4 regions of the Oceanobacillus alkalisoli genome follow, and region 4 is predicted to be linked to each of the others. Evidence: riboswitches for the same ligand, from Rfam matches in the RefSeq annotation. Region 4 holds a riboswitch; each other region holds the start of a gene.

Region 1 (7,813 bases), on a different contig from region 4:
GAAAGTGGCTGCTAACAAAGCATAAAGAACGAGGACTGGAATTTCCAGGAGGAAAAGTTGAACCTGGAGAAATCGCAAATGATGCTGCTGTAAGAGAAGTGATGGAAGAAACTGGTGGAGTCGTTACCAAGCTCCATTATATTGGACAATATTTTGTAGATGGTAAGAAGGATTATGTCATAAAAAATCTTTATTTTGCCGAAGTGAATGAATTAAAAGAGCAACCAACCTACTATGAAACAGATGGTCCAGTATTATTGCTGGAAATCCCTGAGAATGTCAGATTTAACTCATCCTACAGTTTTATTATGAAGGACCGGATCATTGAACATGGGATTGGATATATCACAAAGAATTTTTAATAAGATTAGGCTGGGAAATAACGATTCTGATATGAATTAAATCCGAACAAAACTGCTAACCAGCTCCGGGAATATACGGAGACTTCTGCAGGAAGAAAGGCATCGGTGAGCCCCCGTAGCAGGCTTGCCCGTGAGGAGGATCACCAGCCGCCTGCGGAAAGCGAAGTATATTCCCGGAGCGGTGTCGATGCTCTTTATTATGATTAATTCGGATTTATATCCATGCTAAGAAATTATGTCCCAGTCTTATTTTGTATGCTTCATCAGCCAGGCCTCAAGCTTTTCTACTCCTTTATACATTAATGCTGCTAGGATCGCGATGATAACAAGACTCGCCATTACTAATGAAAAGTCAAACACTTGGAAACCATAAATAATTAAATATCCGAGCCCTTGCTTGGAAACAAGATACTCTCCAACAATAACACCCACCCAGGATAAACCGACATTCACTTTCAGCGTAGAAATCATCACTGGCAGTGACGCGGGGAAAATTGCTTCTTTGAAGATCTGTGATTGATTTGCCCCAAAACTGCGCAGTACCATTGTGTAATTCCGATCAACTTCTAGAAATGCCCGGTAGACGACTAAGGTTGTGACAATAACTGATATAATAAACCCCATTGCGATAATCGATAAATACCCGGGACCAAGGGCAACAATAAGGATTGGTCCAAGAGCAACTTTCGGCATCGCATTAAAAATGACTAAATATGGGTCCATAATATTTGCAAATCGGTTAGAGTACCATAATGAAGTGGCGATTAACACACCGCCAATAGTCCCGATGAGAAAGCCGAGCAATGTTTCAAATAATGTAACCGATACATGGACAAATAGACTGCCGTTCGCAATTCGTGTTAGAATTAAATCAAAAATCTTGGAGGGGGAACTGAATAATAACGGATCGATAATGTACAGGCGGCTGCTAATTTCCCAACAGAGGAAAAAAATAACGGCAATACCTACTTGCCAGGTTAAGACAATTTTTCTCTCTTTTTTCAGTCCTTTTTGATACGCTTCGTATAATTGTTCATCTTTTAGAGGTTTCATATTCCTTCACCTGATTTTTCTTTTTTCTCTAACTCTTGCCAAATCGTATCGAATATTGGTTGAAATGCATCATGCTTTCGTGCAACTATGGGAGATTCTGCCCGTAATTCCGTTGGCACATCATAAATTTTTACGATTCTGCCGGGGTTTGCCTCCATCATGATGATTCGGTCACTCATTGCAATCGCTTCTCCAATGTCGTGGGTTACAAGAATCGTTGTTTTCTCATATTGATTAAGAATTGTTGCAACAAGATCTTCCAATTTCAATTTTGTCTGAAAGTCAAGGGAGGAGAACGGTTCATCCAGCAGGAATATTTCTGGATTGTTCATCAGTGTTCGAACGAGTGCAGCACGTTGTCTCATGCCCCCGGATAATTCAGTCGGGTATTGGTTTTTTACGTTCGATAGTCCAACCTCTTGAAGCAAAACATTTGCCCGATCCTCTATCGCTTCGTCTTCGCGTTTTTGAATTTTTGGTCCAAGTAACACATTCTGTAAAACCGTTTTCCAAGGAAATAGATAATCTTGCTGCAGCATATAGCCGATTTCTTCTTTGCTTTCTTTGATTGGAACCTCGTGAATAAAGATATCTCCAGAGGTATGCTGAAGTAACCGGGCGATAATGGAGAGGATCGTTGACTTACCGCAGCCACTTGGTCCAAGGATGGAAATGAATTCTCCTCGTTCTAACGAAAAGCTAATATCTTCCAGTGCTTTCGTGTAACCATTTTTGGAAAAATAATGATGGCTGATACCGGCAAGTTTTAAAATCGTCATAAATATCCCTCCTATTCATTTATCACTTCTTCTGCAATATCTGTATTTACCAACTCTTCATGGGGAGCATCAATTGGGAGTTCACCAGCTTCATCCATAATCGTTTTTAAATTCTCCCATTCTTCTTCATCTAAATATGGATCATTTGCGAAAGAATCCTGATTTTTATAGCGTTCAATCGATGAGGCGAGAATGTCTTGGTCGGTATCTTCAAAATAAGGGGCAATCACTTCAGCAATCGTTTCGGCATCGTTTTCTTCCACCCATTGCTGAGCGCGATAAATTGCTCGAGTAAACTTCTTCACGGTGTCTTCATTTTCTTCCAGGAAGCTTTCTTGTGTCATAAAGACGGTATATGGGACCTTGCCGGATTCTTCACCGAATGATGTAATAATATGTCCTTGGCCTTCTTGTTCAAAGACACTTGCCGTTGGTTCGAATAATTGCACGAATTCATAGTTGCCAGACTGGAAAGCGCTCGGAATATTGGCGTAATCAATACTTTGATCCAAGATGAGATCATTGTGCGGATCAATGTCATGCTTTTTCAATACAAATTCTCCAACCATCTGTGGCATACCACCAACACGCTGGCCAAGAAATTCTTTCCCTTTCATATCATCCCAGCTGAAATCCGGATAAGCTTCTTTTGCAACAAGGAACGTCCCGTCTGTTTGTGTGAGCTGGGCGAAGTTTACGGCATAGTCACGAGAGTCTTGTGCATAGACATAGATTGATGTTTCCGACCCGACTAGGGCAATATCGGCACCACCGGATAAAAGAGCAGTCATCGTCGTATCCCCACCCCAAGTCGTTTGCAGTTCAACATCCAATCCTTCTTCTTCAAAAAAACCTTGTTCCAGTGCTACATATTGAGGTGCGTAAAAAAGGGAACGTGTAACCTCAGCAAGATTAATTTTTACTGTTTCTGATTGGCAGGCAGTAATGAAAAACAGGAAGCCGAGCAAAAGTAAACCTTTTATTATTATTTTCATATTGTCCGACCCTTTCGCATGATAGTAGGTAGTCAACTACATTCTATGCCTGCGCGGTGGAATTGTGCAGAAGACAATGGGTAGAAGAATAAAAAAACATCCGATTTTTATTAAAAATCGGAAGTTCAGCAAAGTAACTATTAATGAAATTTATTCTGGTGTAACCGTCCAAACTCCCACATCAAAACTTCAGGTCTTTCGAGGAAGGTTAGGTGGGAAGAAACATGGACTAACACGCAGTGGGATTGTAAAGAATTCCCACTGAGTGAAGTTTCACTTTTATATTTATCCTTTTGGGATGAGGATACATTGTTACCCTTTATACACGGGACCTGCTTTTTTGATTGCATCACTCACGTTTTCGAACTTCGCAAAATTCTCATGGAATTTTTTAGCAAGTGCTTTCGCCTCTTGCTCGTAAGCTGCTTTGTCCTCCCATGTATTTTTTGGGATAAGTACTTCATCAGGTACACCTGCTACGTGTACAGGAATCTGTAAGCCGAATACAGCATCGGTTATTGTTTCGATATGGTTTAATTCACCTTCTAGTGCGGCATGGATCATTGCACGTGTATAGGATAGCTTCATCCGATTTCCAACACCGTATGAACCACCAGTCCAGCCTGTATTTACGAGGAATACGTTGGAATTATACTGATCAATTTTTTGGCCAAGCATATCCGCATACTTCGCTGGTGCAAGCGGCAGGAATGGGGAGCCGAAACAAGCGGAAAAGGTTGCTTCCGGTTCTGTCACGCCTCGCTCTGTTCCTGCAAGCTTACTTGTATAACCGCTTAAGAAATGATACATTGCCTGTTCTTTCGTAAGCTTACTGATCGGCGGCAATGTTCCAGATGCGTCAGCTGTTAAGAAAATAATTGTATTCGGATGTCCAGCAACACTTGGAGTGATGATGTTATCAATATTATCCACCGGATAAGCTGCCCGAGTGTTCTCTGTCAGACTCGTGTCATCATAATCCGGTTCACTTGTTACGTTATCGATTACAACGTTCTCAAGGACAGAACCGAAACGAATCGCATTATAAATTTGTGGCTCTTTCTCTTCGGAAAGGTTCACACATTTAGCGTAGCAGCCGCCTTCAATATTAAAGACACCATTTGGACTCCAGCCGTGCTCATCATCGCCAATCAGCCTGCGGTATGGATCAGCGGAAAGTGTTGTTTTTCCAGTTCCTGAAAGGCCGAAGAACAAGGCGACATCCCCTTCTTGACCGACGTTTGCTGAGCAGTGCATCGATAGAATATCTTGCTGTGGCAGCAGGTAGTTCATGACAGAGAAGATCGACTTCTTAATTTCACCAGCATACTCTGTACCGCCAATTAATATAACACGCTTTTTGAAAGAGATGATGATGAATGTCTCGGAATTCGTACCATCTATTTTGGGATCTGCTTTAAAATGCGGAGCGGAAATAACAGTAAACTCTGCCTGATGTGTTTCTAGCTCTTCTTCTGTAGGTGTTATAAATAGTTGCCGGGCAAAAAGATTGTGCCAGGCAAATTCATTAATCACTTGAATTGGCAATCGATATTTTTCATCGGCTCCGGCAAAGCCTTGGAACTGGAATAATTCTTCCTTATCCATTAAGTAATTAACTACCTTTTCGTGTAACTTATCGAAGGAAGCTTCATCGATTGGCCGGTTCACAGCACCCCAATCTACCGTATCTTCCGTAATCTCGTCTTTTACAATAAATTTGTCTTTTGGTGAACGGCCTGTATATTTACCTGTAGTTGCAGTTACTGCCCCTGTTGAAGTTAGAACACCTTCATTCCGGTCTAACACGCTTTCCACCAGACGAGCCACTGAATAGTTTCGCTTTAAATTCCCGTTTTCCAATAGTTGATTTGTCAATGATTTCTCCACCATTTTCATTCTTATTCTCCCGCCTTTTAGAAGGTTTTGTTGAAGGAAGACTGCAAACTTCCTTATCACTTATCTTAAATCTGACATTAGTATAACACATTAAAATGAATAGTCCATACTAATTAAAAAATATTTTAAAGAAATACCGGGTATCTGTTACAGTGTGTTATTCTTTTTGTTGGAAAGCGATTGCAATATGTTGCTGTTTATTTGATTGTAACAAAGAATAAGCGGTATGGAAATAAAACTGGTAAAAAATAATGAAATATGATACGCTATTTTGCAGTAATCGATTATTAAGTAACGAATCCTTTTTAAATAAGGTTATAATAATTTCAATTCTTATTCAGAGCTGGTGGAGGGACAGACCCGGTGAAGCCCAGCAACCTCACAATTTGTGAAAGGTGCTAATCTGTTGCAAGGAATATTCCTTGAACAATAAGAGTGAAAGGCTATTGAATCCTTTCCTCATGATTGCAGGAAGGGATTTTTATTTTCATGCTTTGAATAATGGAACGAATGAAGATTGGGTTCCGTTACATATTACAAAGGAGAGAACAAGCCATATGGCTGCAAATCGTCGTTTATTTACTTCAGAATCTGTAACAGAAGGGCATCCGGATAAAATGTCGGATCAAATATCGGATGCGATATTGGATGACATTTTAAAAGAAGATCCAGATGCTCGTGTAGCATGTGAGACAGTCGTTACGACAGGAATGGTACTTGTCGCAGGGGAAATCTCAACAACAACGTATGTCGACATTCCGCAAATCGTTCGTCAAACAGTGAAGGATATCGGGTATACTCGTGCAAAATATGGATTTGACTATGAAACTTGTGCGGTCATTACTGCGATTGATGAGCAATCATCCGATATTGCTGGCGGAGTTGATAAGGCACTTGAAGCACGAGAAGGAAAAATGGAAGAAGAGATGGAAGCAATCGGTGCAGGAGATCAGGGATTAGTATTCGGTTATGCAACGAAAGAAACAGAGGAATATATGCCGCTTCCGATCAGTCTTTCCCATAAGCTTGCAAGACGCCTTGCAGATGTACGTAAAAATCGGGTATTGGATTATTTGCGCCCAGACGGGAAAACGCAAGTTACTGTTGAATATGATGAATACAATCGACCGGTTCGTGTGGATACAATTGTTGTTTCTACGCAGCATCATGAAGAAGTTACAAATGAGCAGATTGATTCTGATATTCGCGAGCATGTGATTAAACCGGTTATACCGGAAGCGCTTCTGGATGAAGACACAAAATATTTCATTAATCCATCTGGCCGTTTTGTGCTAGGCGGTCCCCAAGGGGATGTCGGATTAACGGGCCGGAAGATTATTGTGGACACGTACGGAGGTTACGCACGCCATGGTGGGGGAGCATTCAGCGGGAAGGACCCGACAAAGGTGGACCGTTCCGGTGCGTATGCAGCTCGTTATGTAGCGAAAAACATCGTAGCGGCCGACCTTGCTGGAAAATGTGAAGTACAGCTTGCCTATGCGATTGGGGTTGCAGAGCCTGTGTCCATCACAATCGATACGTTTGGAACGAGCGAATATCCGGAAGAAGTATTAGTGGAAGCTGTGCGCAAGCTTTTTGACCTGCGACCTGCTGGCTTAATCCAAATGCTTGATTTACGCAACCCGATTTACAAAAACACAGCAGCATACGGGCACTTTGGCAGAACCGATATTATTTTCCCGTGGGAGAAGCTGGATAAGGTAGAGGAACTGCAAGGAATAGTCTGTGCAAAATAAAAAGCACAAAGGCGCTTGCGCCGGACTTGTCTAGTACTAGCAACTTTAGTTAATCACTCCATTTTTATATGGAGTGAAAAAAGAGCTATTCCGTTAAATCGGGATAGCTCTTTTTGTATAAAAAAATTTATCACGCATTAACGTTCTGTAATCCCCCTACCTCTAAACATGAGGAAAGTCCAAAATGTGAAGGTGGGGGATGAAACAGTCCGTAAATCCCTGATTCTGTTCAACTAACATTCAGTGACCTCACTTCATGTTAGTATCACTTTATTTTTCACCTAAATCCGTATGTTCTTTATAGTATTGACCTTTCTCCACGTAGGATTTTCTTACTCGTTCCATTTCTTGATAGTCTGCTTCTGTAAGATCTCTTGCATATTTTGCAGGGTTTCCCATATATAAAGTGTTTGGTGGAACTTTCTTTCCGGGTGGAACTAGACTTCCCGCCGCTACAAATGCATTCTCTCCGATTTCTGCTCCGTCCAGGATAATTGCTCCCATACCGATTAAAGCATTTTTTTTAATGATGGCAGAATGTAAGGTGACTTGGTGGCCAACCGTTACATCATCTTCAATAATAAGCGTATTATCTGGACTTTGATGGAGAACAGTCAAGTCTTGGATGCTGACACGTTTGCCGATTCTTGTCGGTGCAACGTCTCCCCGGATGACGACATGAAACCAAATGCTCGACTCTTCGTCGATCGTAACATCTCCATTTATAACAGCGTTTTTTGCTACGAAGACGGAATCATGAATCTTTGGATACACCCCTTGATAATGATCAATCATACGAACACTCCTATTCCCTTATATTTTTTAAGAGCAATGTTGATAATAATGATAGTATAACAAATGGACGCGAAAACAATGAAATGATGTGGAGGAATAAGGAATGCACGTACCAAATACTGCGACTGGGTTAATACGTGAGGTTTATAACACGTTATTCCCTATCGTTGAGA
Region 2 (7,813 bases), on a different contig from region 4:
ATTGTAAGATTGAAGCATCGTCTAAGAGTTCATATTGTGGCATAGATAAGAGGGAGGTAATAAGATGAACTTTATAAAAAAGAATGAGTTTTTTGTGTTTTTATCGTTATTATGTGCAATAGGTGTATTTTTAATGAGTGATCCATTTCAACGTATGGCGTACTGGGGGGATGATTTTGTTTGGTATTGGGTTGGAGTTGCTTTCACTTATTTTCTTTGGCTAATGGGTGTGGTTTTTTTAGTGGTAGCAATTACTAGGGGAAAAAAAGTAAAAGGAAAATTAATATTTGGTTTATCAATGCTTGGGATAATTATCTTATTGATTTGTGGTTTTTTATGGACTACTTTTGTCATAATTGCAGGAATCTCTGGAGTGTGATTTTTTCATAACAGGCTGCAATTGTTGAATGGGTGATTAAGGGGAATATTGTGCTAATTCTTATTTAAAAGTCAAAATTGATTAAGCAAGCAATGGATTCTCAAAAACCTCAAATCGTTAGCTTTTTTAACATTTGAATGAATTTCATAATTACCAAAGTCGGCTTTCCCATCACCATATGTAGTTGGGAACGAACCAACTCAACTACATACGGTGATGGTGAAGCATTAAATACGTATTATGAAATTCATTAATTTATTTTATATAAGAGATGTGATAACAATGGAAATGCAAGTTTTATAGCTTCTCGGTAAGTATAATGAAAACTTGTAATCAAACAATACAGATGAGAATCGAGTATATCCTGCTAATTTAATATTCGATTGCACTAGAAAAACGGTAAATTTAAAATAAATGGTCCATCCATTGACAGGGGGAAATGAAAAGGTATATTATTTAAATAATTACGGAGAAATTTACCAAATACGTGTATTACAAAAATATAATAATTGGACGGATTCCTATTGGAGCACACTCGGCTATTATCTTTAATTTCCATAAAGTATTTTTATCAAAAACAATAACCACTTAAAGATTGTTCAATTTAAGGACGATGGATTACTATATAACGGTTTTATAGAAGGTTCATGCATTCCCTCAGTAGTAGCTTGATGCTTTAGCAACAGTCATATGATTCAAAATACTTATCTAAAAGTTTAATACAATTATCTCCTCGGATACTTATATTTGAGGAGATAAAATGTAGAGTATATACATGTATGAAAGTTGCCAAGTTTTTTATTGTTCTTTGTTATAATGAATCACTAACATCAGACGGTGAAAAATATATGATTAAAATATCAAGGAGGGAATGTATGCTTACCGAAGAGATGCGAGAAGTAAAAAGAAATGCTTATGGACTTGAATTATTTGCGAAAGAAAAAACAGAATTTATTGCTTTTTATGAAAAGCATTTAAAAGAAGAACTAGAGAGTCTGGAAGTTGAACGAAAAAAGTTTATGAAAGGTTTAATTCCTCAAATCATTGCAGCCCCATTCCTATTGCTATTCATTTATTATGTCTTTCGCGATATTACATTATTCATCATACCAGCTGCTCCGATTGCCATTACTGGATGGATAGGTCTTTATTGGATGAGACATAAGAAAAAGTTAGAATCGAGGGCAAAAGTGATTATTGTGCCAAAACTCGTCAAATTTATGAACTCATATTTTACATATGAACCGGATGGCTCATTAACAATTGATGATGTGAATGAAATGCGTATATTTAAACATAGAGCTGACGTTGGATTCGGAGATGATTTAATTAAGGGATATGTGTATGACCGAGATGAAGATGCATATACATATTTGTCATTTAGTGAGATGATCGTTCGGAATGATTATAAAAAACGGCAAAAAGGCAAAGTTATTGAAAAACCATTAGGAATGTTAGCGGCTGGTTTGCTTTTTAAAGTAGAGTTCAATAAAGACTTTGGTCGTTCGTTTACGATGATTAAACCTCGCTGGTTGCTAAAGAAAAGAAAGTATCGAAAAAAGTTAAAAAAATTCGATAAGCAGCATATAATGCAAGAGGTTCTACTGGAAAATCCAATGTTTATGAAGAAGTTTGTTGTTCATTCAACGGATCAGATTGAAGCAAGAGTTATTTTGCAAACCGATACAATGGAAAACTTACTGGAATTCGTGAACTATGTACCTGACACAATCGAACGAAAGCGTGGGAAAAGAAAGAAGGGACGATTCATTCCTTATTTTACATTTTATAATAATCAAGTGTATATACTCATCCATACAGGATCGAATCATTTTATCTTAAACATTATGAAAGAGTTGAACATTGATACGGTGTATGATTATTTCAAGGATATAAATCTAGTATTACGCTTTATAGATGATTTAAATTTAAACTTAAAATTATATAAAAAATAAAAGTGAGGTTATGTTCTATGTATTATGCAATTACGATTGGCATATTAATAGTACTCATAGCGTCTTATACAATTTCAACGTATAACAAAATGAAACACTCAGCGGTTAACGTTGATGAAGCTTTTGGAGGCATTGAAACATATTTGGAAGAGCGTTTTGATATGTTAACAAAAGTAATTTCAACCGCAAAAGAAGAGTCGAAAAGAGAAGTGGAACTTGTAACGAAAGTAACAAATATGAGAAGTGCTTTTTCGCAAGCAGATTCAGTGAATGAAAAAGTTGAAGCGGGGATACAAATTGAAGCAGCAATGCCTAACTTAATGGCAACGATGGAAAATTATCCTGATCCAAAATTTAATGAGGCATTTCGTAAAACACAACAAGCAATCATTGCAATTGAAGATAAATTATCGGCAGCAAGACGCAACTACAACAGTAATGTATCGGTGCATAATAAACGGATTGTTGCATTTCCGGCAATCATTATTGCGAGTATATTCGGATTTAAAGAAAAGAAAATGTTCGAGTCAACAACATATAAACGAAACGATATTGACGTGGATAATATGTGGTCTTAACACATTTAAGCAATGTTAATTCAAATAGAGAAAGGCTAAGTCATATAAAAAAGAATGGTTATGATAGTTTGTAGTCTTATTTTATCATCTCGCTTGTAAGAGCGAGATGATCTGAAATTAAAAATATTGTTCAGCAAATATATGAACAAAATCTTTAATTTGGTTATTTTAAAAAGAATTTAAGCTGAGGAAAATGCTAGAAGATGAACAAAATGGATGCTTTTTGTTGCTATTAAGGTGGGGGATATCTACCAAGGACGCTGGCTGCTGCCAAGTCTGTAATGGATACCGCTACCAAGTTATAATTTCATGCAGGCGCCCATCAAAGATCCGAATTCTTTCGAAAAAAGGGTTCGGATCTCCTACAATTTATTTCCAATATATATTTATCCTAATAAATACCATCCGCTTTCCTTATTTTACTACCTGAATCAGTAAAAACATTCTATTATATTAAGCCTAGATGTTCTCGAAAAGTATGGCCTTTATATTCGGTTCTGTAAATACCCCTTTTTTGCATTGCTAGAACAACTAGTTCAATAAAATCTTCTAAACTACCAGGATTTGGAATTAAAAATTTTTATTTAAGTTGATCTGAATCGGTTGAGTCATAGAATTTATTAAATGGGCAATGGATAATGTAGATGGAATTACCAAAGAAAGAGTTAGCGTGGCCACAGCGATTGAGCTAGATTAAGAAAAATTGAAGAGAGCTCACCCTATCGATTTGTGCTGGCAGCAGCAAATGTATTTTAGCAGGGTGAGCTTTTTTTGTTTAAAGACGATTAAATGAATAGAGAAGTCTTAATCGCTCGTATGCACTATATTCTATTTCATTCGAATAAATTAGATGTTCAGTTTCTCTTCTGGGTACTTATTTAAAATCAGCTATGCTCTTATGCCTTTGTACGATATTCTGTGTTGTGCTTTTTAAGTGTTTCATCATTACCAAATAAGAAGTGTTTCTCCATGTTAGGAGAGAACTTTGAATTCACGGTTTCAACCCCGACAGCCTCTGCAACTTCTCTAAGCATTGCAGGTGAAGCCCCGCAGCATAGGCCGATATAATTTATCCCAATATCTTTTGCTTCTTTTGCCCACTCGGCTAATTCGAAACGGTTATGGTAAAGCGGATCAAGTGCAGTCGGGAAAGTTGTTTCCGTCGGCAATGTGCAGCTACATCCAGCATCAGGCAAATTAAAGAATGTTGGATTTTCTTCTGTCGTACGGTATGGAATTGGCAGAGCGCCCACATAGCCATCTACATTTTTTCGGATGTCCACTAAGTATGAATGCATTGTATCCGGTCCGCGGAAACAGTTCAGACCAACAACTAATGCACCTTCCTGAGAAAGAATCTTACATGATTCATCTGCAGTATATCCATCCCTTAGAATATTCTCTCCAAATAAGGCTAGCGTAATGACTGCAGGTATACCTTGTTTTTGAATTTCTTCCAAGGCAATTAATGCCTCTTCATGATAATAAAATGTTTCACCAACAATGTAGTCAACGCCTTCTTCCTTACACCATTTCACCATTTCTGCAAACATACTTCTCACTTGTTCTTTAGAAGCTGGGTCATTTGGGTCAAAAATATTTGTATTTGAAATATTTCCTGCAACAAGTGCCTCCTCAGTTGGATGTTCTTTGGCTACTTCTTTCGCCAAACGAATGGCACTCCGGTTTAGTGGCTCTAATAAATCTTCTTTACCAATAATGCGAAGTTTTTCTCGGTGACCATTATACGTAAATGCTAAGATTACATCGGACCCGGCATTCATAAAATCTCTATAGGTCTGTTTAAGTGCTTCTGGGTTTTCTAGTGCAACTTCAGGCACAAATGACCCTGCTTGTAAATAGCCCCTCCGCTCCAATTCAAATAAATATCCTTCTCCGACAATAACTGTTCCATCTTTCAACCTTTGTTCTAAAGTACGTTTCATTACTTCTCCTCCTTATTTTTTAAAATAAAATATTAAAAAACCCCTTCTTAAGTAAGAAGAGGTTTAATTACAATTTCGGTTTCTCTTCTTATCTTCAAGCGTAACGCTACTGGAATTGGCACAGTGCTTCAAAAAGTCTGTTGCCGAGGTATCAAAGGGCCAGTCCCTCCACCTCTCTAGATAAGAGAATTACATATTTAATTTTGGTAATTTTTACTCTACATAGATTCCGTGTAAAAGTCAAGGGGGATTTAGGAAATATTTTAAAATTAAAATTGTATTTTGTAATAAGATTGATTACAACAAAATAGAGTAAGGGGAGAAAACGATTGATCATTAGGGGAGTTAAATCACCAGATGCAGAAAAGTTAGCTTATCTTATAAAAGAGGTTGGAAATAGTGCAAAGTACATGCTTTGGGAAGCTGATGAAAGAAGGATTCAAGCAGATAACCAATTAGAGATGATTGAAAGTATGCAAGCCAGTGAAAATTCTACAATACTTGTAGCGGAAATGGATGAAGATTTAGTGGGTTATCTTTTCGCCATAGGTGGAAAAGCCCGAAGAAATAAGCATTCTGTTTATATTGTAATCGGCATATTGCAAGGCAAAAGAGAGCAAGGAATTGGAACGAAATTATTTAAAAAGTTGGACCATTGGGCTAAGCAGCATCATATTCACCGATTAGAGTTAACCGTTGCGACGAAGAATGAAGCCGGATTATCGCTGTATAAGAAGGCTGAATTTGAAATGGAAGGGACAAAAAGACACTCTTTACTCATAGATGATGAATTTGTGGTTGAATATAATATGGCGAAATTATTATAGGCAAGTTCAGGTTTTACTTACTTGAATGAATTTCATAATTACCAAAGTCGGCTTTCCCATCACCGTATGTAGTTGGGAACGAACCAACTCAACTACATATGGTGATGGTGAAGCATTAAATACGTATTATGAAATTCATTAACCTAGAATAAATTTTGTGTAAGATTTCTGTTCATGTTAATGAAAATAAATTACCACTTATATCATAATATATTGTCATAAGTGCTAGTGTTTCTTAGGATAGGTAGCATTAACTTACAACGGATAACTAATAAAGTTCGAATTTCGGTTATGTTTAAAGTATGCTTGACATTGTAAATCCTGAGTGTTACTATAGGAAATATCAGAATAAAAGTAATCTTTTTATAGTGAGTATCGTTTGTTATGTAAAGATCTATAACGTATTCGAATACAATTAAATAAATATTTTCTTATCCAGAGAGGTGGAGGGACTGGCCCTTTGATGCCTCGGCAACAGACTTTTTGAAGCACTGTGCCAATTCCAGCAAGCCGATGTGCTTGGTAGATAAGAAGGGTGATAAGTATAATTAAAACCTCTTCTTATTTGAAAAGAAGGGGTTTTTTAGTTTTAAATTAAAAAATACTCTGGAAAGGGGGGATTATGTGGCAAATGTTAATGATAAAAAAATCGCAGACATCGTAACTGAATTAAAAAAATTAAAATATGGAAACTTAATTATAACCGTTCATGATGATGAGATTACCCAAATAGAAACAACAGAGAAAAAACGTTACCAGCCACAAGGTAAAAAACAGCGAACTTCATGAAGTGAGATATCATTCAGTGGAGCTATTACAGAACGTTAATGAGTGATAAATATGCCGATTAGACAACTAAAGGCAGCCTTCTAATCTACTAGAATAGAAAGCTGTCTTTTTTTAATTAAAAAGTAACAAAAAATGGGGGAAATTAATGAGCTATCAACTTGGAATTCTTGATCAAAGTCCAGTATTTGAAGGAAAGACGGCCACCGATGCATTACAAGACACGATTCAATTGGTGAAAGAGGCAGAAGCATGGGGCTATTCTCGGTTCTGGGTGGCAGAGCATCATCATATGGAGCAAGTAGCTGGTTCATCACCAGAAGTATTAATCTCACATTTGTTGGCACATACAAGTTCAATCCAAATAGGATCAGGTGGAGTGATGTTACAACATTATAGTCCATATAAAGTTGCGGAGAACTTTAATCTGTTAGCAAGCCTTGCTCCTGGAAGAGTAGATCTTGGAATTGGAAAAGCACCTGGAGGATTACCATTATCTACAAGAGCTTTACAACATGGAAATTTAAAGAATGGAAATGACTTTAATGAACGCTTAACCTTTTTAAGGGATTTAATTGACGATTCCATCAAAAATAGTCACCCACTTGCAGGTATTCAGGCTTTACCAAAGCCAGAAAAGAAGCCAGAAATTTATTTGCTTGGAGGAAGTACCGTTAGTGCAACTTTTGCAGCGGATTTAGGGGTTAACTTTGTTTTTGCAGGCTTCTTAAATAGTGATGAGGAATTGCTTCAAGAAACAGTTCGAACCTATAAGGATAATTTTAATGAGGGAAAATGTATTGTCGCTTTAGCAGTCTTAGCAGCACCTACACAACAAGAAGCTGAGGAATTAGCAAAAGACCATAAATTATATATCTTACATCTGCATGATGGGAGGACATTAACCGTTCAATCAAAAGAGCAAGTGCAGGCATATAAAAGTCAGGCAGAAGGCCCATTTGAAGTAGAAGAAAAGGCGGCAGATATTATTGCTGGTACGAAAGAATTTGTGAATGGTGAATTGAACCGACTTCATGAAACGTACAAAATAGACGAATTTATTCTACACACTCCGCTGCGGAAAAAAGAAGAACGTCTACGTTCCTTCCAACTACTAAGTCCATTCCAATTAACGAAGAAGGTTGAATCCACAATATATTAAATAAATTAATTGGGGGTAACGATGGGTAAATTAATAAGCAATCCAATTATAGTAAGTGAGTTGTTTATAGACGAAGCTGAGATTCTTCGTCAAGTTTTAAGCGAAAGTTATCAACAGTATGAGCGTTATTATTCGCCGCAAGGATGGAAGGATTATTCAAGGAAAATTGTCTCATCCGTT
Region 3 (7,813 bases), on a different contig from region 4:
GCTTCCAATCAAAGGTAAGATCATTAGTCATTTTAGTGGTTCTTTAAGTTCGGAGGTTTTTTCGGATAGTAGCCGGTATGAAGCGTTCGGCTATTCGATTCATCCGCTTTTTGCGATTCATGATAAGTATCATTCTTACAAAGAGCTGTCGAAAGCTGTTTTTACAATTGAAGGGCATGCGAAATACCTGAACGATCTGACCGGTTTATTTGAACGTTTCAGGAATGAGGTAACCGTGATTCAAGCTGCAGACAAAACGCGTTACCATGCAGCTGCAGCAATGGTCAGTAACCTTTATGTCGGACTCGTTGCTTTGGGTGAGAAAATGCTTGTTGACTGTGGTTTTACACCAGACAAAGCGCACCGGGCACTGGCGCCGCTCATTCAAGGAAATACGGAAAATATCCTTTCCTGCGGGACAACGGATGCACTGACCGGACCAATTGAGAGAAATGATCTTGGTACTATTTTAAATCACTTAGAAGTTTTACATCCAGAGGAAAAGGAAGTTTATAAAGCTCTATCAAGGCTGGTGCTAGAAGTAGCCGAGGAGAAGCATAAAGACAGGAACTATAAAAAAATCAAAGGGGTTATCAAAGAATGAAAAATACGGTGACATCACTCCAGCAACAAAAAAATGCAGGTGATAAAATTACGATGCTGACGTGCTACGACTACTCGATGGCAAAGTTAATGGATCAAGCTGAAATTAATATGTTACTCGTCGGAGATTCCCTTGGACAAGTCATGCTTGGATATGAAGATACACTGCCAGTTACGATGGATGATATGATCCACCATACAAAAGCTGTCGCTAGAGGAGCAAGCAAAGCTTTTGTTTTAGCGGATTTACCATTTATGTCGTATCAGATTTCCGTTCATGATGCCGTACAGAATGCTGGCAGATTAATAAAAGAGGGCAGAGCGCATGGGGTGAAATTAGAAGGCGGCACAAAGGTTTGCCCACAGATTAAAGCCATTGTAGAAGCATCTATTCCAGTGTGTGGCCATATCGGTTTAACTCCGCAATCTGTTAATGAATTCGGCGGATTTAAGGTACAAGGGAAAACCGAAGCTGCAGCTAGACAGTTGATGGAGGATGCGAAAGCGGTCGAGATGGCGGGAGCATTTATGATCGTGTTGGAAGGTGTGCCTGCAAAACTGGCGGAAATCGTCTCCAAGGAAATAAATATTCCGACAATCGGGATTGGCGCAGGCCCGGATTGTGATGGACAAGTGCTCGTATATCAAGATATGCTGGCAATATTTTCAGACTTCACCCCAAAGTTTGTCAAACAGTTTGCAAATGTAGGGGAAATCATGCAACAAGCATTCCAGGATTATATAACCGAAGTCAAAGAAGGAGCTTTTCCCGGTGAAGAGCATATTTATACTGTTTCCGATGAGGTCATTGATAAATTATATTAAGGAAGAAAATTAAAGGAGCTATGTATCATGCAAATTGCATCAACCATCAAGGATGTTAAAGATGTGGTGAAAAAGTGGAAAGAAGAAGGCTATACCATTGGCTTCGTACCGACAATGGGATTTTTGCACGAGGGACATGGAAGTCTGATTACTGCTGCAAGGGAAGCGAATGAAAAGGTGATTGTTAGTATTTTTGTCAATCCCATGCAGTTTGGGCCAAATGAGGATTTTGATAGTTATCCCCATGACTTAGACAGGGATAGTAAGATTTGCGAGAACCTAGGAGCGGATCTTATTTTCCATCCGACACCAGAAGAGATGTATCCGGAAGCTTTTTTTACGTATGTTGATATGTCTGTATTGACGGAAGAACTCTGCGGATTAAACCGCGAGGGTCACTTCCGTGGGGTCTGTACAGTCGTGAACAAATTGTTTAATATTACACAGCCGGACCGTGCGTATTTCGGTGAGAAAGATGCGCAGCAACTGGCGATTATCAAGCAAATGGTTAAAGACTTATGCATGAATGTGGAGGTCATCGGTTGTCCGACGGTCCGGGAGGAAGATGGCTTGGCAAAGAGTTCCCGTAATACATATCTTTCTCCTGAAGATAGGGAGGCGGCTTTGATTGTAAGTAATACTATTTCTTTTGGCGCAAACTTGGTAAAAGAGGGAGAAACAGATGCAGAGAAATTGATTGCTGCAATGAAAGCGCATCTCAAAACTGAACCGAAAGCAGAGATTGAATATGTGAAAGTAGTGGATGGTGAAACCTTGCAACCAACTTCAACGATTCAAACCCAAACTTTAGTTGCTGTAGCGGTACATATTGGAAAGACAAGACTAATTGATAATTTCAGTGTTCGGTAAGTAAAAGACCTAAATTGAAAAGAAGGGGCATAGCGTATTATAGATGATTAATCGTTATGTTCCCTTTCAACTAACCTAGTCGTTAATTAGTCGAGCAACTTTCTATTAATAACTAGATAGGTAATGGATAATAGAACCAGCATCGCAACTACAAGAACAGTTGCTTCGTGTGGATAATCAATAAAGCTATGAATCATTACTGAAAAACCTAAAAGCAGAAAGAATAGTCCGCCTGTGATTTTCCCTAATAAAAATTTATTCTTAATGTTTTTTTCATTAAATCCAGCTAATAGCCATGTTTGTTTTTTTACAGCCACCAGGTAAGAAATAAGTAAAAGGGCTATACGAATCATGAATAATCCGTAGTTCATCCTTCAGCCTGCTTGAACAGTGCACTAGTTAGAATACCAAATAGTATCCCTCTTCGCACGCCAACCGAAAATTGCGCACCGCCCCTGGACAGCCTCGCACGCTAACCGAAAATTGCGCACCGCCCCTGGACAGCTTCGCACGCTAACCGAAAATTGCGCACCGTCCCCGGACAGCCTCGCACGCTAACCGAAAATTGCGCACCGCCCCCGGACAGCCTTGCACGCTAACTAAAAATTGCGCACCATCCCTGAATGACGAACTTCTTCCGAGGAAACTCATCAGCTGCTCTAGAAAGCGAGGGGTGTCTGGACTGCGGATCCTAAAACAAAACACTCACGCTGAATGAAAGCAATTACTAATTCTCTTTTTTATTATCAGGTGTTGGGGGTTGAGTTAATAACAATCGAAACCTTTGGTTAAGCTATTATTAATACTAGCTTGATCAAATGACTCTGAGGTGATGATATGTTCCTGTCAGGAAAGATTATATCAGGAGAATTTGACGGCAATGCGAATGAGTTTTCTATACAAAAAATAAAACATCTAACGACACAAACAACGATAAATGAAAAACAGTTAGAAAGGCTTTATCATTATCTGAAAAACCACCAAAAAGATACAGAAGACCACGTCATTACGTTGTATGATCAACTGCCTATCCGATTGAGCCAGGAAGAAATGAACCTACTTGTCGATGACCTTGAGAAAGTGCAGGAAATGTACCTTGACACATTCTGAATGACCGATTATAATAAGAATGATTTTTACAAGAAGAAGGAGCATTACTGAAAAAATGAGACAACAATTCCTAACTTTGAACCAATAATTGAATATGGTCAAAGACTCTGTTTGTGCTGCGGAGTAATTGGGATACGTCTGTCCTTTATTCATAATTTTATATCAAGTTATGGAATAGTTATATACTTTATAATGAACCCTACGGATAATTCGATGCATTGGTGGAAAGGCGGCTTTGTTCTGTCTTTCCTTTTTAGTTTTAGTGGCCCCCATGTATTTAAGATGTATCCCTTACTTTCAACCACAGGCAGCTGCTTGTGATTTTTTATTTTGAACAAACGATTGAAGGAGGAATTTTTTTGCAGATTTTATTATTCTTTTGATGTGAAAAAGTAACTGAAAAACATAGATATACGATACATTAAAATAAAATTAGAGGTAAAAATAATGAGCAAATCAAAAGAAAAAAATTATGAATTTCTATCAGAAGATCCGAATGTCAAAACATTGCCGCTTATGGCAGCGTTGATCATCGGAGCATTTTTCGCGATATTGAATGAGACACTGTTGAATATTGCGCTCACGACGTTAATGGCAGAGTTCGGTATTACGCTACCGACTGTACAGTGGGTCGCAACAGGATTTATGTTAATGATGGGGATTGTTATACCAGTATCTCCATTATTTATGCAATGGTTTACGACAAGGCAGCTTTTCATTGGGACGATGACGGTCTTTACAATTGGTACAACGATAGCGGCAATCGCGCCGACATTTTCCGTCTTGCTTACTGGCCGGTTGATTCAGGCGGTCGGTACTGGAATGTTGATGCCGATTATATTCAACGTCTTTTTACTTGTGTATCCTCCACATAAAAGAGGGAAAATCATGGGAATTGTTGGGTTAGTTATTATGTTTGCACCTGCAATCGGACCAACACTTTCGGGAGTTATCGTTGATTACTTGGGTTGGAGATTTTTATTTATCTCTGTCCTCCCATTTGCTGTATTTTCGATTCTTTTTGCCTTGAAATATTTGGTGAATGTATCGGAAGTGACGAAACCGAAGATCGATTGGCTCTCCATTGTCTTTTCAACGGTAGGTTTTGGTGCAACAATATACGGATTCAGCTCGGTTGGAGAGAGTGAGGCAGGGTTTTTAACACGTGATGTTTTAACTGCAATTATCATTGGGGTGATTGGAATCATTCTCTTTGCCATCAGACAATTTAAGCTGGAAGAACCGTTGATGGACTTGCGCGTGTTCAAATTGCCGATGTTCACGCATGCAGTAATCATGTTCATTATTATTGTGATGACGATGTTTGCCTCAGAACTTATCTTACCGGTGTTCATGCAGGGACCAATGGCTCTTGCACCAGCAATGGCTGGAATGCTGCTGCTCCCGGGAAGTATTTTAAACGGGATTATGAGCCCATTTATGGGCGCTTTATTCGATAAAGTTGGTCCTCGGGTGATGATGATACCTGCGACAATTGTGCTTGCCGGGACGATGTTTATGTTCAGCCGAATGACAGCTGATACGCCGCCTTGGGTAATAATCGTTGGATTTATGCTCATTATGCTTAGCGTATCTGCAACGATGATGCCAGCTGAAACGAATGGATTAAACCAGCTGCCGAAGCGGTTATATCCACACGGTACGGCTGTTATGTCTACGCTGCAGCCATTAAGCGGTGCAATTGGAGTCTCCGTATTTATTAGTATTCTGAACTCCAGACAGGCAAGTTATCTGGCAGGAGTTGCGGACCCAACGTCAGCCCAATCGCTAAGTCAAGCGATGGTTGTTGCGGTAGAACATGTCTACTTTATTATCTTTATCATTACGCTTGTTGCTGTCGTCTTGTCCTTTATTGTTTACCGGGCACGTCCGATTGAGGAAACGAATATTAAATAAAGGTTGACAATTATCTAAAAGCTATGTAGAGTATAGCTAATAACTTAATAAGCAAATTTTCTTATCGAGAGAAGTGGAGGGACTGGCCCTGTGAAGCTTCAGCAACAGACATTTATATGTACTGTGCTAATTCCAGTAGCATTATAAGCTTGAAGATAAGAAGAGTAGACACGATACTAGAATCCTCTTCTTATTTTAAAGAAGGGGATTTTCTTATTTAGTTAAAAAATATAACGAAAAGGGGCAGTATGATGACAACACTTACGAAAGCGCCATTCAGAGCAGATCATGTTGGAAGTTTATTAAGACCAGAACGGATTAAACAAGCAAGGGCAGATTTTCAAAATAACAAGATTTCAGCAGAGGAATTATATGCGATTGAAACGGAGGAAATTACCGGAATTGTTGATAAGCAGATTGAAGTTGGTTTAGAGGTTGTAACGGATGGAGAATTCCGTCGCAGATTCTGGCACACTGATTTCCTTGAGCATTTAAATGGCGTGGAAGGTTATGTTCCTGAGCATGGTTATAAATTTAAAGGGGTAGAAACGGAAAAGTACACGATTCGGAATAATGGAAAAGTGTCATTCAACCCGAACCATCCGTTTATCGAGGACTTTAAAGTGTTTAATCAAATCGTCGATGGGCGTGCAGTCGCAAAACAAACAATTCCGAGCCCGAATCAGTTGTTCCACCCTGGTATGATCGATGAGACGGTTTACTCTGATATTGAAGATTATGCAAAAGATGTTATTCAAGCGTACCGGGATGCGATTCAAGCGTTTTACGATGCGGGAGTCCGCTACTTGCAATTGGATGACGTATATATTGCGGGGCTTTCTTCTCCGGAAAAGGAATTCCCAGAAGAAGGCTACTCGAGAGAACAATACATTGACTTAGCTCTCCGCGTAATTAATGGAGTGTTAGATGAAAAACCGGCGGATTTAACCGTTACAACGCACTTATGCCGTGGGAATTACCAGTCTACATACATGTTCGGTGGTAGTTATGATTTAATCGCACCAACCTTGCTTGCAAAAGAAAAAGTGGACGGATTCTTCCTGGAATATGATGACGAGCGTTCCGGGGATTTCAAAGCACTCGCTCATATCCCTAAAGGTGGGCCGCAAGTGGTGCTTGGCTTGGTTACTTCGAAATCAGGTGAACTTGAAGATAAGGAAGAGCTGAAAGCACGGATTAAGGAAGCAACACAATATATTCCAAAGGAGCAGATTTGTTTAAGTCCCCAATGCGGGTTCTCATCAACCCACCACGGGAATAAATTAACGGAAGAGCAGCAGTGGGAGAAATTACGTTTTATCGTTGAGTTATCCAAGGAAATCTGGGAAGATTAATAAAGGGAATTTGATTTTTCTAATAGAAATATGTATTATAGGAACTATAAATCTTAAATGTCAAGGAGAATGAATGAAAATGAGACTACGATTCCAAACTTTGAACCGGTAACTAAATACGTTCAAAGACTTTGCTTATTTAAGCAGAGTAAATGGGATTAGTCTGTCCTTTTCATTAATCTTCATTTTTATATGTTATTTGTTATCAAGAGGAAGGCGGCTTATTCTGCCTTCTTTTTTTGTGCGTTTTTTACTGAAAGATGGAGTACAGGAGGAAAATTATATGCAAATGTTATTATTCTTTTAATACGAGCTCGCACTAAACTTGAGCTCGTATCGATCCTAGCTATCGATACGAAATAGAACAATTTCGGGAGGTAGCAAAGATGGAAAAAATATGTTTTGAATTAGAAAATATAGCGTTAACTTATTTTGACCAAACGATAGTAGAAATTGAACGTTTAGCAATCCACCAGTTTGATCGGATTGGAATCGTCGGGAAAAATGGTGCAGGAAAGAGTACGTTATTGAAGTTGCTTGCTGGAATGATTCAGCCAGCACGTGGCAAGGTGCATCGTCATGCAGACTTTGCCTATTTTGACCAATTGTCGGAACCGGAGCAAAGTGAAGTTGATTATGAATTGATCGGGAAATTAGCGATTCCGGAGACTTCAATTGATCACTTCAGCGGCGGGGAGCAGACAAGATTGAAGCTGGCACAAATTTTTTCCGATTATCACGAAGGCTTACTGCTGGATGAGCCGACGACACATCTTGATGCAGACGGAACTCAGTTTTTTATTGATGAATTAACGTACTACTATGGTGCCCTTGTGCTTGTAAGTCATGACCGTTATGTGCTTGACAAGCTAGTGAACAAGATTTGGGAAGTGGAGGACGGTCGTGTAAAAGAGTATACAGGAAATTACTCGAACTATACCGCGCAAAAAGAACAGGAAAGAAGTCAGCAAGCGGAAGAACGTGAAAAGTATCTAAAAGAGAAATCACGCCTCTTGAAAGCGGCCGAGGAAAAGATGAAGAAGGCAGAGAAGATAACCGAAGCCAGCAGCCGAACGTCTAAAAAGGAAACAAAAGCAAAGGCGAATCGAATGTTTGAGACGAAATCAAAAGGC
Region 4 (7,813 bases):
AAAAATCCCCACCTACTTGGGCGTTAATAGCAAATAAAGCTGGCAAGGCAAACTCTGGTGGAATTGATCCCGCTGCAATTTGAGTTCCTACTAGGACACCTACGACTTGGGCAACAGCTGCTCCTGGACCTAGCACAGGAGATAAAAACGGAAAGCTACAGATAATCGAGATAATTAATAATCCCCAAAGTGATGATCCAAGGGGAGTTAGAGCATTTGCAATCCATTCCCCAACACCAGTATACTGTACTGCAGCGACTAAAATACTGACAAACGCCATAAAGGGTATAATTGTTTTTAATAAAAGATCAACAGTCTTTCTACCAGCATCTAAAAACATAGAAACTATCGAGCCTACAGATGACCCGATTTTTGATAATAGATTAAATACGGAATTACCTTTTTCTTCCTCCTGTTTTTCATCCATTTTTTCAAGCTCTATTTCAGATGCCGTTTCCTCCACAGTTCTAATTTCAACATCTACTGGGTCTGCTTCTTTAACGATTTTAATATTTTCTTTTTTAACGCCAGATACATATAAATCTTTTACTATATGATCGGCCAACGGGCCAGAAGGACCAATCGAATATAAATTAATTGTATCTATGCCTTTCTGTGGATAAATGCCACATCTTAATGTGCCACCACAGTTAATAATTGCACAAACAATCTCCTCATCATTCGGTACTTCTTTAAAGCCATTTACTACTTCTGCACCTATAGTATCTGCAATATAGATAGCTAATTCATGAACTCCGCCGCCTGTCATTGATAAAACCTTATTTTTTTTACCCTCACACTTTAAAAACAGTGGTCCTCCCCAACCGCTACTTCCTTTTTCAACCTTAACCATTTTATTCATGATTTACCCCCCCTATTAAACTTGATAATTGTTCCTTTTCGCAATAATAGTAAATACTATTTCTAAAATAATTGCACTTATGAGGCCTACAACTATACCGGTAATAATATAGCGGATAGCTAATGCACCAACAGGCAAACCAAGTTGTTCAATACCTTGGGCCACTCCTAGCCAAACAAACAATTCTGCCGGATTTGCGTGGGGGAATAAGCTTGTTAATGGATGTCCGATTCTGAATAATGCTTCTAACATTCCTGGCTTTGATCTTTCTGGTAGAAATCTACCTAAAGTACCACTAGCTGGACTTCCAAGGAAGAACTGAGCGAATACAGGGAATATAGAATACTTTAATATAGGGTTTTTAGCTAAAAATTGACCCATTTTTTCGATTCGACCCTCACCTACAATATTTACCAAGAATTGAATCAATGTTAACATTCCTATAAGGATAGGAACTATACCTGTAAACATGCCTACAAATGTCTCCCCTACAAATTCAAAAAAACCTACAAACGTTTCCGCAAAATCAACGATAAACGCCACATTTTGACCCCCTCTTTATTATTTTCAATAATAATAGTCAAAAGCCAGATAATATAATATCTTCAATCAAATGCATGGCAACACATTCCTTGGTTGTTTGCTATCTTGCAATTGGGGGACTTATACATAATCCCCCTTCCATTAACTAAGATATAATAATATAACCAATTCCTTAATAACTATTTAGACTCTTATCGTAACAACACACTAACACGGTAACTTCCTTGTGTACTAGCAATTTCGTAAGCTTTTTGAATATCTTCTAAGAGAATATTCGTTTCGACCAGCTTAGAAACATTAACTCTTCCTTCATTTAATAAGCTTGCAGATATATTAAAATCAAGGATATCAGCTCCGTATGTACCTATCAGCTCCATCTTTCTGTAATGAACTAAATTTGAGTCTACATTTAACTTCGGAGCTGGATATCCAGCCGCAAATAATAATAATTTACCGTTTAGATTTTTAACCATTTCAAGGGCCTGATCATTTGCTTTTGTATTTCCAACCGCAAGTATAATAGCATCTGCACCTTCACCATCAGTTAACTCTTTCACCCTCTCTACTGGGTCATGTTCTTTTACATCAATCACATTTAACCCCATCGCCCTTGCTGCTTCAATCTTTTTATCCATCATTTCGGTAACGATGACATCTGCACCATATGCTTTTGCTGTTAGCGCATTCAATACACCCATCGTTCCAGCGCCAATCACAACAACTCGCTCCATAGCAGTAATTCTTAATCTTCTTAAGCCACCAACAACGGTTGCAAGCGGTTCCAAAAAGCCAGCTTCATTAAAAGGTAATTTGGGATTCATTTTAATTACTGCATTTGCGTCTTTAACATCATAGGTTGCAAATCCCAAATGCCCATAATATCCCTCTTTATTTTGGTCTTTAAAAGGGTTTAATACTTCCGTACATTCACTTGTCCTTCCTACTTGACAAGCAGAACACTCTCCACAGTAATCATAAGCAACCGCAACATGATCTCCAATACTTAATTCATTTCTTACATTCTTCCCTTTCTCAACTATGACACCAGAACCCTCATGACCGCCAGCCATTGGATAAGGCTGATGTTCTCTTAATCCCAACCATTGACCAAAATCTGTTGTACAAATATTACAGGTTTCTTGCTTGATTAATACTTGGTTATCACCAACTTTCGGAACTTGTCCTTCATGTACTTCTGCATTTTTCACTCTAGTTAAAACGGCAAATTTTCTTTTTGTCATGATTATAGTTCCTCCCAAATAATATCTTGCTTAAGATAACAAACAGTGTTTAATCTCAAGGTTTATGAATAATATTAGCAAACCTTTCTAATAACTCTTTCGCTTCTTCCGGAGGGCGTTGCCACACATTTCTACCAATCGCCACGCCATTCACCCCTACATCCACAGCTTCATCCACCATTTTAACTAAGTCTTCCGTAGACCCACTCTTACTTCCACCTAGCAAAATAATTGGAACGTTGAAATATTTAACCCAACTTTCTAGTGTCTTCGTGTCTCCAGGATGAGCTACTTTCAAGATATCTGCTCCCAATTCAAAGGCGACCCGATTCGCGTCAGTTAAAACATTTGCACGTTCCTCAGGATCTTCTATAGGCTTTGAAGTAAGTGGTTCAACCAACACAGGCATCTCCCATTTTTCGGCCTCTTCGATAACTGAAGCAATCAATTTAATAGAACGCATTCTTTCAGCAGCAGGGCGATCCCAAAATAGGACGAGTTTCATACAATCGTATCCCCTTCGAACTGCTGTCTCTGGGCTAAACGTTAATTGATGCTCCATTCTTTCATTTTTTACTTCATAACTAAAGACATCGGCATTCAACATACGCCCAGGTGCACCTTTCCCCTGAAATACTTCACTGGCTTGCCTGGCAACTCCGTCATTTAATAATACTGCATCGACACCAGGGGTTTGCAATTCCCTGAGAGTCTTAACCGGATCTTCTAAACCCTCCATACTTCCACCTATCCCGTGATCTACCGGCAATACAAGCGTGTTACCAGTGTCTTTCCTAAAAATCCGGGATAGTCGTAATGATTTTCCCACTTTGTCACCCACTCCTTATGTTATTTTTTTACTAGATACAATCCACTACTTTGTAAATTTAATTTTATATATTAATTAAATTATCTAAATTCGGTTTGTACGTATAATGGATTAATGTTATAATACTAGAGAAGCATTTTTTTGTCAATACTATTTATTTAAAGTTTTTAGTTTATTTCAAAAAACAGACTTAAACGTAGATGAGAATAACTAATCGTAATCCAACTCTATCTATAATAGAGTGTGTCTTTATAAATAGAACATCATTATTCAACCAAATGGATATTCAAGAGGATTAAATGATTTACCAATAAAACATTTTGTCTTGAATGGTATATTGTAAGAACAAAATCATCTAAATTCTGTGTACTATCCTACAAGTGTTCTAGTTGCTTGATGGTTTTCTGTTTTAAGCAAGTAAACAGCATGATAAGAAAATTTCATTTACTAAAACAAAAAAGCCGCCAAGTTATGCTCACTTCCGAAGCACAACCCAACAGCTTTTCCCATTTCAATTACCTCTCCACCTCACACAATAACCCCATCCTCAAAAACATCCCAAACACCCCAACCTTACTCCGGCACCACAATATTCGCTTTCCGCCTTAACAACTGATGCGCCTACACTAATTCCGTCAGATTCCATATGGCTCCGGCAGGGTCTGGCCAGTCATAATTCCAATTATCATATTTAGGAATGACATCGGCAGGCAGCGCAACTACCTCTTTTTTTTCATTGTTACAGCTACAACTTAGCTTCCCGGTGTATGTCCACCGACATTCCCGATAGAGCCTCCTTGATTATTCGCCCGGCTATCTTTCTAGGCTTTTATGCCATAATGTAGAGCTAAAACCACTTTCCCCTTCTTGGATCAGGATTCCCGCCCTATAGACTAACCCTTATCAGATGCAAATAAGCTAGGACAAATGAACACGCTTGTTCACCCATCCTAGCTTAACTATAATTTTTTCACAAGGGCTCTGCATCCTAACACAACGGGGGACTGCTTCCCATAAGAGGTGTAAGATTTAATAGATAAAAAGCCAATACCAATAATCACACGAGATTACTGGTATTGGCTTTTAATAATTAATAATCCCAACTCGGTAAAATAACGCCGTCAAAGTGGTCTAATACGAACTCTGTTACTTCTGGCGAGTAATATAGTTCTACTAACTTTTCTAATACGGGATCATCTTTATTTTCGTCTCGAACAACGAGTTGGTTTACAAATGGGGTGTCTTTAGATTCGGAAAAAATGGCATCTGTCGCTGGATTTAAGCCATTTTCTACCGCAAAGTTACCATTAACAACACCTAAATCAACTTCCGATAAAAGATTTGGGATTTGTGCTGCTTCTAACTCTTTAAACTCAAGATTTCTTTCATTTTCTTCGATGTCTAGAACGGATGCTGTCTCTTTGTTCACATCATCTCCAAGTTTGATTAAGCCCGCTTCTTCAAACATAATTAATGCACGTGCACCGTTTGTTGGGTCATTTGGAATTCCAATGACTCCGCCTTCCGGAACATCATTAATATCTGTAACTTCCTCCGAATAGACACCGATTGGACTTAATGTAGTTGATGCAATTGCCGCTAGATTTGTTCCATGGTCTTCATTAAATTGCTCCATGAATGGCTGATGCTGGTAACTGTTTACATCTAGGTCGCCTTCCGCTAGAGCTGTATTTGGAATAATATAATCCGTGAATACTTTAATTTCGATTTCCAATCCATCTTCTGCAGCCAATTCTTGAATCACTTCAAAGATTTCCTCATGCGGACCAGAAGTTACGCCCACTACTAATTTTTCATCACTTAATTGATTTTCTCTCTCCTCATCAGTTTCTGTCTCCTCACTCGCTTCCACCTCTGCTGTAGCATCTGTTCCAACGTCTGCGTCTGCATCTTCTCCGCTTTCACTTCCACATGCAGCGAGCACGCCAATGACAAGCACTGTAATGAATAACAATAATAACTTTCTCATTTTACTTGCTTCCCCCTATTATTCTATGTTTCCTAACTACGTGGATTGAATAAATGAATTTTCCCAATAAAAAAACCACCTAAGATAGGAGGTTCGCTTAACAGATGTAAATTCTCCCCCTTATCTCGCAAAAAAATACTTGCAGGAATTAGCACCTCTTCATGCCGTGACATGAATGGTTGCTGAGCTTCATCGGGCCAGTCCCTCCGCTACTCTAGATAAGAGATCTTCTATTCAATTTGTAGTTAGATTATATATGATAGTACTGAAGTAACGTTAAATTGTCAATTAATATGGTTCCCACATAACTTTTTTCCTATGCAGATATTGGTGTAGAAAGTAGAATAAAAGCAATGGATAACCGGTTGAATGAATTTCATCATTACCAAAGTCGGCTTTTTCATCACCATATGTAGTTGGGAACGAACCAACTACATATGGTGATGGTGCAGCATTAAATATGTATTATGAAATTCATTAGGTTGTCCTTCTACTAAAAAGGAGGCATATCCAATGGATGAAAAAACGCGGGAAGAAATTGCTTTATTTCGTTATGGTTTGATTGCGCCGCTCTTTAATAAGCAAAGAGAACCAAAAGAGTATTTTCAAGAGCTGGAAGGAACAGTACATCAGGTACCCTATTATGGAGAACGAAAGGTTGCAGCTAAAACGATACAAGAATGACATTTAAATTATCGAAGAAATGGATTCGAGGGGTCATGAAATCTATTCAATGAGAAAACAAGCCCTTGAAAAAATTCAATGACCTGTTTTCCCCCTTTTAAACAGCAACAAGTACGCAAATCCTAAACCTACTTCGCCCGAGCTAATTTCCCTACTTCCAACTCATCTCTTGACGACGGTATAAATATAATGGTCGCGATAAATAAACATAAAAGAATCGAAAACAAGAAAATCCCCAGTAAGCCATAATCGTAAATCGCTTGATAATTCGTCAGTAGACCTATTGAAAGGAATGCTCCCGCAATTAAAGCATAAAGCCCTTTCCTCGATACAGAGGTAAATTTCACTTCAAGTGTCTTTGCCTTTTGCAATAATGTGATAATCGTTAATGTACTAAGATTAACTGACATTCCAATCCAAACAGGATGGATATTATAATAAAATTCATTTGGTGCCCAGCCGCCTAGATGGTACCATGAGATTCCGGACAAAAATCCGAGAATCATAGAACCTATTACAGCTTCTTTTGTTGCTAATCTCCAAAATAAGACTGCTACTACTGGTGCAAATGTTGCAGAATTCCTCATCGTCCAAGCTAAAATATTCCACCATGCAGCTTGTTCCGTCCGGAGCAATCCAAATCCAATCATTAACACAGTTAATAACAATAAGGATCGCTGCGTATACTTGACTAATTGTTCTGGAGTCGCGTGCGGATAAATCGCTTGGCCAACGTCTTTCCCTAAGCTCGTTGCTCCGGAAAATTGGCATGGTGCACCCCAACTCAAAGCACAAGCCCATATTCCAAGGAAAAATAATCCAACGAGCGGCGCAGGGAGAACTTGCATCAAATACTGCGGTAATGCTACTAACCCGAGGGTCGTGTCCGGTATCACAATTGCTGCGGAAATACCGAATAGGACACCAAGCAAAATAAAAGGAATCCCAAAAACGGCTGCCATCTTCAATCCTTTTTGTCCTTCTTCCGGTGTACGACATGATAACGCCATTTGAAAAGCCGCCTGTGCTAAGATGACGTTGACGAGAAATGTACCGAACCATGCCACAATCACTTGTATTCCAGCTCCACCCAACTGAAACATTTCCGGGTTCGTTACCGCAAAAGCGCGCAAACCATCTAAACCAGGATTAATGAAGAATGCTAGGATACCGATTGCGAACATTATAATGAAAACAAAGAAATTCATTGTTTGCGTAAAAGCAATGGACCACATCCCCCCAGCTTTCAAATATAGATACAAAAGGAATGCCGTAAATGCAATCGATAAAGATAAGGTAATTCCTGTAAAGACGTGGACTGCCGAAGCAAAGGCAATCGCTGTTGCGACAGACCACATTGGAAATGCAAAAGCTGTAATTGCTCCACTAATTCCAAGCGCCGCTCTTCCATATCGCTCCCCAATTAAACCAGATACCGTAACGACTAATTTTTCACGAAATGGTCCAATAATGACAAAAGCAATAATTAATATTTGCACCGTTTCGGCGACACCATACCAAACTGCCGATATCCCTGTAAGATAGGAAAGTTCAACAATAGAAATAAATGCAGAACCCGAGAATAACCCGGTAATACAAAAAGCTACAATCCACTTATTGAATGTACGCCCACCAACAAAATACCCAGTTGCGTTAGCTTTTTT

Evidence for each region. Region 4 has a riboswitch for S-adenosylmethionine ahead of L3V42_RS02815 (MetQ/NlpA family ABC transporter substrate-binding protein). Riboswitches for the same ligand answer to the same signal wherever they lie in the genome.
Region 1: linked by a shared signal. The riboswitch ahead of metK (methionine adenosyltransferase) and the one ahead of L3V42_RS02815 (MetQ/NlpA family ABC transporter substrate-binding protein) in region 4 are both predicted to bind S-adenosylmethionine.
Region 2: linked by a shared signal. The riboswitch ahead of L3V42_RS11105 (homocysteine S-methyltransferase family protein) and the one ahead of L3V42_RS02815 (MetQ/NlpA family ABC transporter substrate-binding protein) in region 4 are both predicted to bind S-adenosylmethionine.
Region 3: linked by a shared signal. The riboswitch ahead of L3V42_RS08975 (5-methyltetrahydropteroyltriglutamate--homocysteine S-methyltransferase) and the one ahead of L3V42_RS02815 (MetQ/NlpA family ABC transporter substrate-binding protein) in region 4 are both predicted to bind S-adenosylmethionine.

What each region holds. Positions count from the first base shown of each region.
Region 1 covers NZ_JAKNRA010000007.1:146,527-154,339, forward strand. The annotation lists gene ytkD (RNA deprotection pyrophosphohydrolase) at 1-362, shown strand, start outside; gene L3V42_RS10820 (ABC transporter permease) at 609-1,415, opposite strand; gene L3V42_RS10825 (ABC transporter ATP-binding protein) at 1,412-2,194, opposite strand; gene L3V42_RS10830 (ABC transporter substrate-binding protein) at 2,206-3,189, opposite strand; gene pckA (phosphoenolpyruvate carboxykinase (ATP)) at 3,502-5,088, opposite strand; SAM riboswitch class I at 5,419-5,524, shown strand; gene metK (methionine adenosyltransferase) at 5,646-6,845, shown strand; gene L3V42_RS10845 (gamma carbonic anhydrase) at 7,116-7,640, opposite strand; gene L3V42_RS10850 (DUF2600 family protein) at 7,744-7,813, shown strand, end outside.
Region 2 covers NZ_JAKNRA010000008.1:36,835-44,647, reverse strand. The annotation lists gene L3V42_RS11120 (hypothetical protein) at 65-379, shown strand; gene L3V42_RS11115 (DUF3137 domain-containing protein) at 1,255-2,334, shown strand; gene L3V42_RS11110 (LemA family protein) at 2,352-2,912, shown strand; gene L3V42_RS11105 (homocysteine S-methyltransferase family protein) at 3,809-4,858, opposite strand; SAM riboswitch class I at 4,944-5,045, opposite strand; gene L3V42_RS11100 (GNAT family N-acetyltransferase) at 5,188-5,685, shown strand; SAM riboswitch class I at 6,114-6,218, shown strand; gene L3V42_RS11095 (DUF2292 domain-containing protein) at 6,310-6,474, shown strand; gene L3V42_RS11090 (LLM class flavin-dependent oxidoreductase) at 6,620-7,633, shown strand; gene L3V42_RS11085 (GNAT family N-acetyltransferase) at 7,655-7,813, shown strand, end outside.
Region 3 covers NZ_JAKNRA010000005.1:87,828-95,640, reverse strand. The annotation lists gene L3V42_RS09005 (Rossmann-like and DUF2520 domain-containing protein) at 1-604, shown strand, start outside; gene panB (3-methyl-2-oxobutanoate hydroxymethyltransferase) at 601-1,428, shown strand; gene panC (pantoate--beta-alanine ligase) at 1,456-2,298, shown strand; gene L3V42_RS08990 (DUF3784 domain-containing protein) at 2,385-2,669, opposite strand; gene L3V42_RS08985 (hypothetical protein) at 3,136-3,408, shown strand; gene L3V42_RS08980 (MDR family MFS transporter) at 3,856-5,325, shown strand; SAM riboswitch class I at 5,384-5,487, shown strand; gene L3V42_RS08975 (5-methyltetrahydropteroyltriglutamate--homocysteine S-methyltransferase) at 5,574-6,680, shown strand; gene L3V42_RS08970 (Msr family ABC-F type ribosomal protection protein) at 7,067-7,813, shown strand, end outside.
Region 4 covers NZ_JAKNRA010000001.1:615,842-623,654, forward strand. The annotation lists gene srlE (PTS glucitol/sorbitol transporter subunit IIB) at 1-862, opposite strand, end outside; gene srlA (PTS glucitol/sorbitol transporter subunit IIC) at 878-1,405, opposite strand; gene L3V42_RS02805 (zinc-dependent alcohol dehydrogenase) at 1,597-2,646, opposite strand; gene L3V42_RS02810 (class I fructose-bisphosphate aldolase) at 2,702-3,475, opposite strand; gene L3V42_RS02815 (MetQ/NlpA family ABC transporter substrate-binding protein) at 4,566-5,465, opposite strand; SAM riboswitch class I at 5,583-5,690, opposite strand; partial or broken gene L3V42_RS02820 (IS481 family transposase) at 5,979-6,140, shown strand; gene L3V42_RS02825 (sodium:solute symporter family protein) at 6,278-7,813, opposite strand, start outside.